Regions from separate parts of the Jeotgalicoccus sp. FSL K6-3177 genome, predicted to be linked through region 4. Evidence: riboswitches for the same ligand, from Rfam matches in the RefSeq annotation. Region 4 holds a riboswitch; each other region holds the start of a gene.
The links. Region 4 has a riboswitch for thiamine pyrophosphate ahead of MHH58_RS04960 (RicAFT regulatory complex protein RicA family protein). Riboswitches for the same ligand answer to the same signal wherever they lie in the genome.

Region 1 (2,199 bases), 1.0 Mb from region 4:
TCGGGGACAGTTATATAAAAATAAATAAAGAAAAGAACATAAGAAAAATATCCAGCTATCCTAAACTTGCTTTTCTAAATATGCGGGTAATGATTTTCAGCTGGCTGGCCGGTCTGTTTGCCGCCGGCTTATCTTACGGCTCCATATTCGGAGATTTGGAGAGTCTGATCGGAGATAATGATATGCTCCGGGAGGCACTCGGCGACAATAATCCGGCAGTCTTCTTTATCGGCATGCTGCTGGTGATATCGGCGCTAATATCGGCTGTGCCCGCCCTGATGATTAACGGACGTATCCTCACCGAGGAGAAAAAGGGACGCCTGGAAGTGATGAATGCCGGTACGCTGAACCGGAAAGTATCGCGCGGTACTATTTTTACAACACATTATCTGTACGGTATCGGGACAGGAGTGTTATCTTTTCTCTTGACGATAGCCGGCATGTACCTTGCCAGTATAAATGTTGCGGATTTGAGTGTTTCTCTTAAAGACTTCGGTCTTGCGGCAGTAAATTACTGTGCGGGTATTATATTTATAGCAGGGATATCCGCATTATTTGCGGGAATCTCCAGAAAGCTGCATACTGCAGCATGGATATATATTGCCTATATCTTTTTTGCAAACTACTTTGGCGTGCTGATAAATATCGATGAAGTGTATTTAATGCTCAGCCCGTTTTACTATTTAAGTGATATGCCTTACGAAAGAATGAATATCAGTGCTGTTTTAATTATCGCGAGCCTCGGAATTCTTTTTGCCGCAATCGGAACGGCGGTGTTCAGACGCCGCAATCTGCTTTGACGGCTAAAAGAAATATGGTACGCTTATGTCAATAAAAAGAATAGAACCCGCTGGGGGCGCCGGTACGGCTGAGATAGCGAATGCTTGTCCCTTTTCACCTGATCCAGGTTATGCTGGCGTAGGGAAGTGCAGATGATTACAGACGAAATCTCTTAATCGATCCAACCCGCTTCCCTGGAAGCGGGTTTTTTATTACAGGAGGATATATTTAATGACTTTACCTATTGGTTTAACTGTTGCAGGAACTGATCCGACAGGCGGAGCGGGAATATTTGCGGATCTTAAAGCAATGCACTCGCGGGGTGTTTACGGTATGGCTGCGGTGACTTCACTGACTGCGCAGAATACACTCGGTGTCCAGGGCGTTTACAATGTGCCGGCGGATTTTATCGACAAAGAACTGAACAGCATATTTTCGGACGAAGTGCCGCATGCAATGAAGACTGGAATGGTGGCAGAGGCGGATATGATGACTGTGATTGCCGAATATATCCGGAAGTATAACATTCCGTACGTCATGGATCCGGTAATGATAGCAACGAGCGGAGACCGTCTGATGACGGACACATCGATGGCGACACTGATTGATACGCTGCTCCCGCTGTCACACATAGTAACACCGAATCTTCATGAAGCAGAAGCGATTGCGAATATGACTATCCGGACAGAAGAAGATATTCACCGGGCTCTGAAAATATTTGTTGATGAAATGGGCGCAGCCAGCGTGATTATTAAGGGCGGCCACCTGTCGGGTGATGCAACTGATTATTTATATGACGGGAAAAAAATTTCAACTTTAACAAGAGCGCGTATTGATACGGATCAGACGCACGGTACGGGCTGCACTTTCTCGGCAGTTTTAACAGCCGAGCTTGCAAAAGGCCGTACGGTCGAAGAAGCGTTCAGAACAGGTAAAGCATATATTACCAGTGCAATACAAAATTCTCCCGGTATCGGTAAAGGCAGCGGACCGGTGAATCATTTCAGCTATCAAGGAGACTGATTCAGATGATAGAAGAGTTAAGAAAAAACACACCGCTTGTAGTATGTATTACGAACGACGTCGTGAAGCCTTTTACTGCGAACAGTCTCTTGGCACTCGGAGCATCTCCGATTATGAGCGGTGAAAAAAGCGAAGCACCAGATATTTTAAAGCATGCGGGAGCACTGCTTTTAAATATTGGCACGTGCACGGAAGAAAAAGTGCCGCTGTATGAAGAAATGGCACGCTGTGCTAACGAGTGTAATATTCCAATCGTGCTGGATCCGGTCGGTTACGGCGCATCAGCGTTTCGCAGAAATCTGACAGATAAACTGCTCAGTGAATACAACATTGCACTTGTGAAAGGGAATGCCGGGGAAATACATGCTCTAAGCGGTAAAGAAGCGGTGTCTAAAG
Region 2 (2,199 bases), 950 kb from region 4:
CTGGTGATTTGATTGGGTGATGCATCCATAAATGCAGAAATTGCCGAGATACCACTGAAACCTGCCGGTAACTGATTGATAGTTGTTGAATTGATACCTCCAAGTGCAACGACAGGAATATCATAAGACAGTGCATCACGTACTTCTTGATGTGTACGCGGCGGCAAAGATTTCTTTGAACTCGATTCAAATATATGGCCGTATAATACAAAGTCGAGATGATTGTCCTGTGCTTTCTTGACAGATTCAGGTGAATGAGCAGACATGCTGACTGAAATATCCGGATGTTCTTTTTTATACGTTAATGCAGTTGGATCGTTTTCTCTAAAGTGGATAGCAGTTAAACGAAAAGATTCCAGCAATTTAGTCGAAGTATGAATGATGATTTTTTCTTTGGGAAAACCTGAATGAATAAGCTGACAAAGGAACGATGATAACTCGTTGTCGGACATGGGTGTACGAAGTAAAAGATAATCGATACAGGATGAAATCGTATTGAAATGAATAATATCCTTGGAAATTAATATCTTAAAATGTGTAATTGCAATAAGCATTATGTCACCCCTTAACATAAAAAAAAAGCGCTGTTTTTCTATATAGAAAAACAGCGCAAGTATGCATCAAAACATATTACTTTCGCCACTTTCCTACGCCAGTATGAACTGTATCAGGTTCCCGGAATCCCAAAGTCTACACTTTAATCTCAGCCTTTTTTAAAGACACTTCCAGTGGTCTTAACTATTTAATTTTTCCAATCAATAACCTCAAGTTACTCTAAAAAGTTAAATATTGCAAATAAAATTAGATTTTAATTATGCTGATAACTACCTTTTAACATTCACTCAATCATATAAAAACTAGAAAGCAGTACAGTTACAGAATTGAATTTGAATTGCGTTTGTTCCAATTTAAATAATTTGTGGTTTACTTGACGTATCTTTGTAAAGTACTACAATGATGTTAAATAGAATAGATTCGCACTAGGGGTGTTTATATAAACTGAGATGAGGGAAACCTCAGACCCTTTGAACCTGATCCAGTTAAAACTGGCGTAGGAAAGTGTTACATCGATACAGTTGTATATCTATGTCTTTGCGGGCATATAATTTACTCTCGATACGTAACTTTCCTATGAAGGTTGCGTATTTTTTTATTTTAAAAAATTATAGGAGTGATTTATTTGACAAGAACAGTTTTAGTAACGGGAAGCGGAAGAGGACTTGGCAGCTATATCGTAAAAGCACTGAGTGAAAAAGGCTTTAATGTCATAATTAACTACAACAAAAGTAAGGAAGAAGCAGAGAAGTTACAAAAAGAAATTGGCGCACAAGCGATTGCGATTCAAGCGGACATTACAGACCGTGAAGCAGTTGAACAATTAGTAAAAAAAGGAACTGAACATTTCGGCCAGATTGATGTTGTTGTAAACAATGCACTCGTTAATTTTAAATTTGATCCAACCGCTCAAAAAGCATTTAAAGATTTAACTTACAAGGATTATGAACAACAGTTAGACGGGACACTAAAAGCTGCATTTAACGTATCACAAAGTGTAATGCCACAGTTTTTAGAACGTAAAGACGGTGCAATAATTAGTATTGGAACGAATCTATATCAAAATCCTGTAGTACCATATCACGAGTACACCACTGCAAAAGCTGCTTTAATTGGGTTCACCAGAAACGTTGCAGCAGAACTTGGACAGTATGGTATCCGAGCAAATGTTGTTTCTGGCGGTTTGCTGAAAACAACAGACGCAAGTGCAGTCACAACACCAGAAGTATTCGATTTAATCGCACAGTCCACACCATTGAGAAAAGTAACAACACCACAAGACGTTGCTAATATGGTTGTTTATCTTTGTTCTGAGGCAGCAGATGGTATTACAGGACAAAACATCACGGTAGACGGCGGACTTACTATGAACTAGGCGGTATATATTATGAATAATTCTAAACAGTTAAATATAGGAATTTTAATGTATGGTGTGGGTCATCATCAGGCAGCATGGTTAGAAGATGATTCGAGTGTCAATGAATTCACGACAATTGAATATTATGAAAATCTGGCAAAAATTGCAGAACGCGGGAAATTTGATGCCGTATTTTTCGCAGATTCACAAGCCTTCCCCGCAGATAGTCCAACAGAATTGCCAACGAGTTATTTTGACCCAATTGTTGCATTAACTGCTATGAGTAA
Region 3 (2,199 bases), 1.1 Mb from region 4:
CACTCCGACTAACGATCCGATTGTTAAAAGTTTCTTCATTATGGATTTCCAGCTCCTTAAAAGTAAGATAGTATTCAGACTGATTCATGGTGTTAATTCTACAATACCTCAAAGAAAAACTGACTTATACATTATTTACCGACCTTTAACAATTTTGAAAACTTATTAATAATTATAACCGTTTATAAACTCACTTTAATCGGCCATTCTTCCCGGCTTTCGCACATATCCCAAAACATATACTCATAGAGACTGGTCTTCACGACGATTTCTTCCAGCAGGACCAGTTCACGTTCAGGTTTTCCTTCAGCGAGCTTATTAAGGAGAGTCATCGCCGTGCCGTTCAAACTGGTGAAATCTTCACTAGAATATGTTTCAACCCACTGTTTGTACGGATTGTTTTCCTGCTCCGGGTATTTATCCGACAGAGATCTTCCGATGTAATTGTAACTCCAGGCGCAGGCGAGGAGGCATGCAGCAACAGCCGCTGCATCACCCCGCTGAGCGTGGTTCAGCATATAGCTCGTGTAAGCAGTGTTCACTGCGGAAGCTTCGGTCAGAAGAAGCTCCTCTTCTGAAATACCAAACTCTGCCGCGTAATTTCTGTGCAGCTCCATTTCTCCGAAGAGCGTGCCGTGCAGCATTTCAGAAAACATATTCATCGTTTTTAGGTCCGGCGACTTCTCCGCCCCGATTGCCATCAGCCGGGAATACTCAACCAGATACACATAGTCCTGCTTCAGCCAGTGCTGAAATTTCCCGTGCTCGAGCGTCCCGTCCCCTAAACCGGTCACAAACGGATGCTCAAGATATCCGTTCCAAATACTCTCCACGCTGTCCCATAACCTGTCTGTAAACTTCATTGCCATATCTCCTTTGTATTTCGGCCAAAGACGATAAAAACCCGAACCTTATGAGAGGCCCGGGCCAAAAAATATACAGACATCCGCGTATATATCGACACAGACTTCCCTGCGCAGGTCCTAACCTACAGGTTCAAAGGGTCGATATTATCTCTCAGCACATAAGTGCGCCCCCAGCCGTTTATATTTTCTTTACAATTCCACTGTACTACAGTTTAAAAAATATTGCTCAGGGAATTAATAGATTGTATGAATCTTTTAAGGAGGAATTATATATGGCTCACGAACAGAATCAGCAGCTGCTTAAAACTCTGCACGAATGCATGGAAGCGTGCAATCACTGTTTCGACGCATGCTTAAAAGAAGAAGATGTAAAAATGATGGCGGACTGCATTAGAACAGACCGTGAATGTGCGGATATGTGCTCATTTTTAGAACAGGCCGTCACAAGAAACTCACCTTTCGTTAAAGAACTCGCCGGCGTATGTGCCACTATTTGTGAAGCATGCGGCAAGGAATGTCAAAAGCATGACCACGATCACTGTCAGGAATGCGCCAAAGCCTGCTTTGAATGTGCGGAAGCATGCAGGGCTGCGGCGTAAAAGAAAGAAAAAGACATGCAGAAATTTCTGCATGTCTTTTTTTATGTACAGACGGTCCTAAAGGCAAAACTTTCCGCCCGGAAGTTTTTGGGAAATCCCCGTCGAAATCAGGTCATCAGCACGATTGTGTTTCGTGTCCAGCATCCGGATTCTTAAAACGTAATCAGATAAATAAACCGTAAATTGTAATCCATCAAATTATCATATAAGAAAGGGGCCTGATTTCTGCCGAAAACTTTTATATCGTTTTAAGTTCCGCTTCAATTGTTTCCGTACTGTTGAACTTATCAATCAGCATGGATTTACGGTTTACCTTTACTTCAAGCGCCTCAATATATTCGATTACTTCTTTTTCATTAATAATACCCTCTTCAACAATACCGACACCGGCGACAGTTTTAATACGTTCACGATGGTAGCCGAAAGACGTATTGTTCTGCAGATTATTGACGATATCCCTTTCCAGTTTCAGTGATTCCAGCACTTCTGATGCGGTGTATTCCACATCATCAATCGTAAGCACTCCTGTTGTATTTTTATGATGAACGGCAGCCTTCAGCGTAATAATATCGTGTTTCAGCTGTTCAATCTTTTTAAGAGAATCTTTTACATCCGCTGTCTTGCTGTCATTTACAACACTTTCGTTATTTACGGCGACCGGCACGCGGTATTCAGTATCGAATTTCGCATATTCCTTATTAAGCTGATTACGGAGATTGCTGACTGTAAAAATT
Region 4 (2,199 bases):
CGTGCTGCAGGACCCGTACCTGTTTGAAGCCACCATCCGTGAAAATATACGCTACGGCCGGATGAATGCGACAGACGATGAAGTGATTGAAGCGGCGAAAGTCGCCAATGCCCATGACTTTATTATGACGCTCGAGCAGGGTTACGACACGGTGCTCGATTTAGATGAGGGCTTTATCTCGCAGGGCCAAAAGCAGCTGATCTCCATCGCGCGGGCGCTCATTACAGACCCTGCCATCCTGCTGCTCGATGAAGCAACGTCCAGCATCGACACGATTACAGAACTGAAAATCCAGGAATCGCTGGAGCGGCTGATGAAAGGGCGGACGAGCATTATTATCGCCCACCGTCTCAACACGATAAAAGCCGTCGACCGGATCTTCGTTTTAGAGCAGGGCGAACTGCTTGAAGCGGGAACGGAAGAAGAGCTGCTTGCTTTGGAAGGCAAGTACTATGACATGGTGAATCAGTAAACAGGCGAGCTGTGCGGCTCATCTATGTTTACAAACACTTTTTGTTCAGTTATGATGGAAGCAATTAAATACCGCACACCACTGGAGGTGCCCTTACGGGCTGAGAAACACTCTTACTACCTGATCTGGATTATGCCAGCGTAGGGAAGTGGCATAGATTCGTTATGCACACTCCAGGGCCGGAGTGTGCATTTTTGTACTTTGACAAACGAATCAGGAGATTTACATTTAATAAATGAAGGCTTTCATATATAATGAATGGTATATATCAACTAAAAGGTGGAACTTCGAATGTATACTAAGGATGAAATAATAGAAGAAGCAAAAAAGCTCGGTAAAATGATGGCGGAAACAGAACAGGTTGAATTCTTCCAGAAAGCGGAAGCTAAGATTCATGAAAATCAGGAAATCCGCGAAAAGATGGCCAGTCTGAAAAGCCTGCAGCAGCAAGCTGTAAACTTCCAAAACTACGGCAAAGAACGCGCCTACAAAATGACGGAAGAAAAACTGGCTAAAATCGAAGAAGAATTAGACGAAATGCCGCTCGTTGACCAGTTCAAAGAATCACAGGCAGGCGTTAATGAACTGCTGCAGATGGTCTCGCATGCAATCAGCTCAACAGTCACAAGCGAAATTATCGAACAAACAGGCGGCGACCTCATGCAGGGCGAAACCGGCGCTGCAGTCCGCAACAGACCAAACCGCGACCCGAACCAGTTTAAATAAGCATCATCTACATATTGAATGGCGTTGAAATCTCTGAATAATAGAGTGTTTCAGCGCCATTTTTGTATGTTGGGGTATTGAGTCTTGCGTATACATGAGCGCCCGTCACGCCAACGCACCGCGTCTTTCGTATACATGAGCGTCCGTCACGCCAACGCATCGCGCCTTTCGTATACATGAGCGCCCGTCATGTCAACGCATCGCGCCTTTCGTATACATGAGCGCCCGTCACGCCAACGCACCGCGCCTTTCGTATACATGAGCGTCCGTCATGTCAACGCATCGCGTCTTTCGTATACATGAGCTTCCGTCACGCCAACGCATCGCGTCTTTCGTATACATGAGCTTCCGTCACGCCAACGCATCGTGTCTTTCGTATACATGAGCTTCCGTCACGCCAACGCATCGTGTCTTTCGTATACATGAGCTTCCGTCACGCCAACGCATCAAGCCACACATTCCATCACCAATAATTCAAATAGGAGGCACCACCATCAACAAATTAACTAAAAACATGACATTCACCGCAGCTTTTGTCGCTTTAAACGTTATTTTAAGTACGCTAGTCACTATTCCAATCGGCATTATCCGCGCGGCGCCCATGCAGCACCTGATCAACGTACTCGGTGCGGTACTCACCGGCCCCTGGGTTATCGTCCAGGCTTTTATCTCGTCGACGATCAGAATTCTATTCGGCACGGGCACCGTCTTCGCTTATCCCGGCAGCATGATCGGCGCGCTCTTAGCCTGGCTGCTCTACAAATACTCTAAAAAGCTGTCGCTTGCGGCCCTCGGCGAAATCATCGGCACCGGCGTCATCGGTGCGCTCAGCCTTTACCCGCTGATTATCATCCTTGAACTCGATGCACAAATTTTCACAGTGGTCGCAGCAGCTTTCTTAGTATCGAGTCTAATCGGCGCCATTACGTCCTACATCATCTTAAAACAATTGGAAAAACACGGGGTCTTACTGCGGATATAAGCGTTCGTGCATGTTATAA

Region 1: linked by a shared signal. The riboswitch ahead of thiD (bifunctional hydroxymethylpyrimidine kinase/phosphomethylpyrimidine kinase) and the one ahead of MHH58_RS04960 (RicAFT regulatory complex protein RicA family protein) in region 4 are both predicted to bind thiamine pyrophosphate.
Region 2: linked by a shared signal. The riboswitch ahead of MHH58_RS00160 (3-oxoacyl-ACP reductase) and the one ahead of MHH58_RS04960 (RicAFT regulatory complex protein RicA family protein) in region 4 are both predicted to bind thiamine pyrophosphate.
Region 3: linked by a shared signal. The riboswitch ahead of tenA (thiaminase II) and the one ahead of MHH58_RS04960 (RicAFT regulatory complex protein RicA family protein) in region 4 are both predicted to bind thiamine pyrophosphate.

Annotation. Positions count from the first base shown of each region.
Region 1 is NZ_JBBOSK010000001.1:2,030,958-2,033,156, reverse strand. It holds gene MHH58_RS10365 (ABC transporter permease) at 1-800, shown strand, start outside; TPP riboswitch at 843-942, shown strand; gene thiD (bifunctional hydroxymethylpyrimidine kinase/phosphomethylpyrimidine kinase) at 1,012-1,803, shown strand; gene thiM (hydroxyethylthiazole kinase) at 1,809-2,199, shown strand, end outside.
Region 2 is NZ_JBBOSK010000001.1:35,732-37,930, reverse strand. It holds gene MHH58_RS00165 (thiamine phosphate synthase) at 1-554, opposite strand, end outside; TPP riboswitch at 628-737, opposite strand; TPP riboswitch at 973-1,075, shown strand; gene MHH58_RS00160 (3-oxoacyl-ACP reductase) at 1,181-1,930, shown strand; gene MHH58_RS00155 (NtaA/DmoA family FMN-dependent monooxygenase) at 1,943-2,199, shown strand, end outside.
Region 3 is NZ_JBBOSK010000001.1:2,131,014-2,133,212, forward strand. It holds gene MHH58_RS10875 (hypothetical protein) at 1-39, opposite strand, end outside; gene tenA (thiaminase II) at 183-863, opposite strand; TPP riboswitch at 953-1,048, opposite strand; gene MHH58_RS10885 (four-helix bundle copper-binding protein) at 1,139-1,465, shown strand; gene MHH58_RS10890 (hypothetical protein) at 1,704-2,199, opposite strand, start outside.
Region 4 is NZ_JBBOSK010000001.1:988,692-990,890, forward strand. It holds gene MHH58_RS04955 (ABC transporter ATP-binding protein) at 1-472, shown strand, start outside; TPP riboswitch at 546-636, shown strand; gene MHH58_RS04960 (RicAFT regulatory complex protein RicA family protein) at 764-1,198, shown strand; gene thiW (energy coupling factor transporter S component ThiW) at 1,713-2,180, shown strand.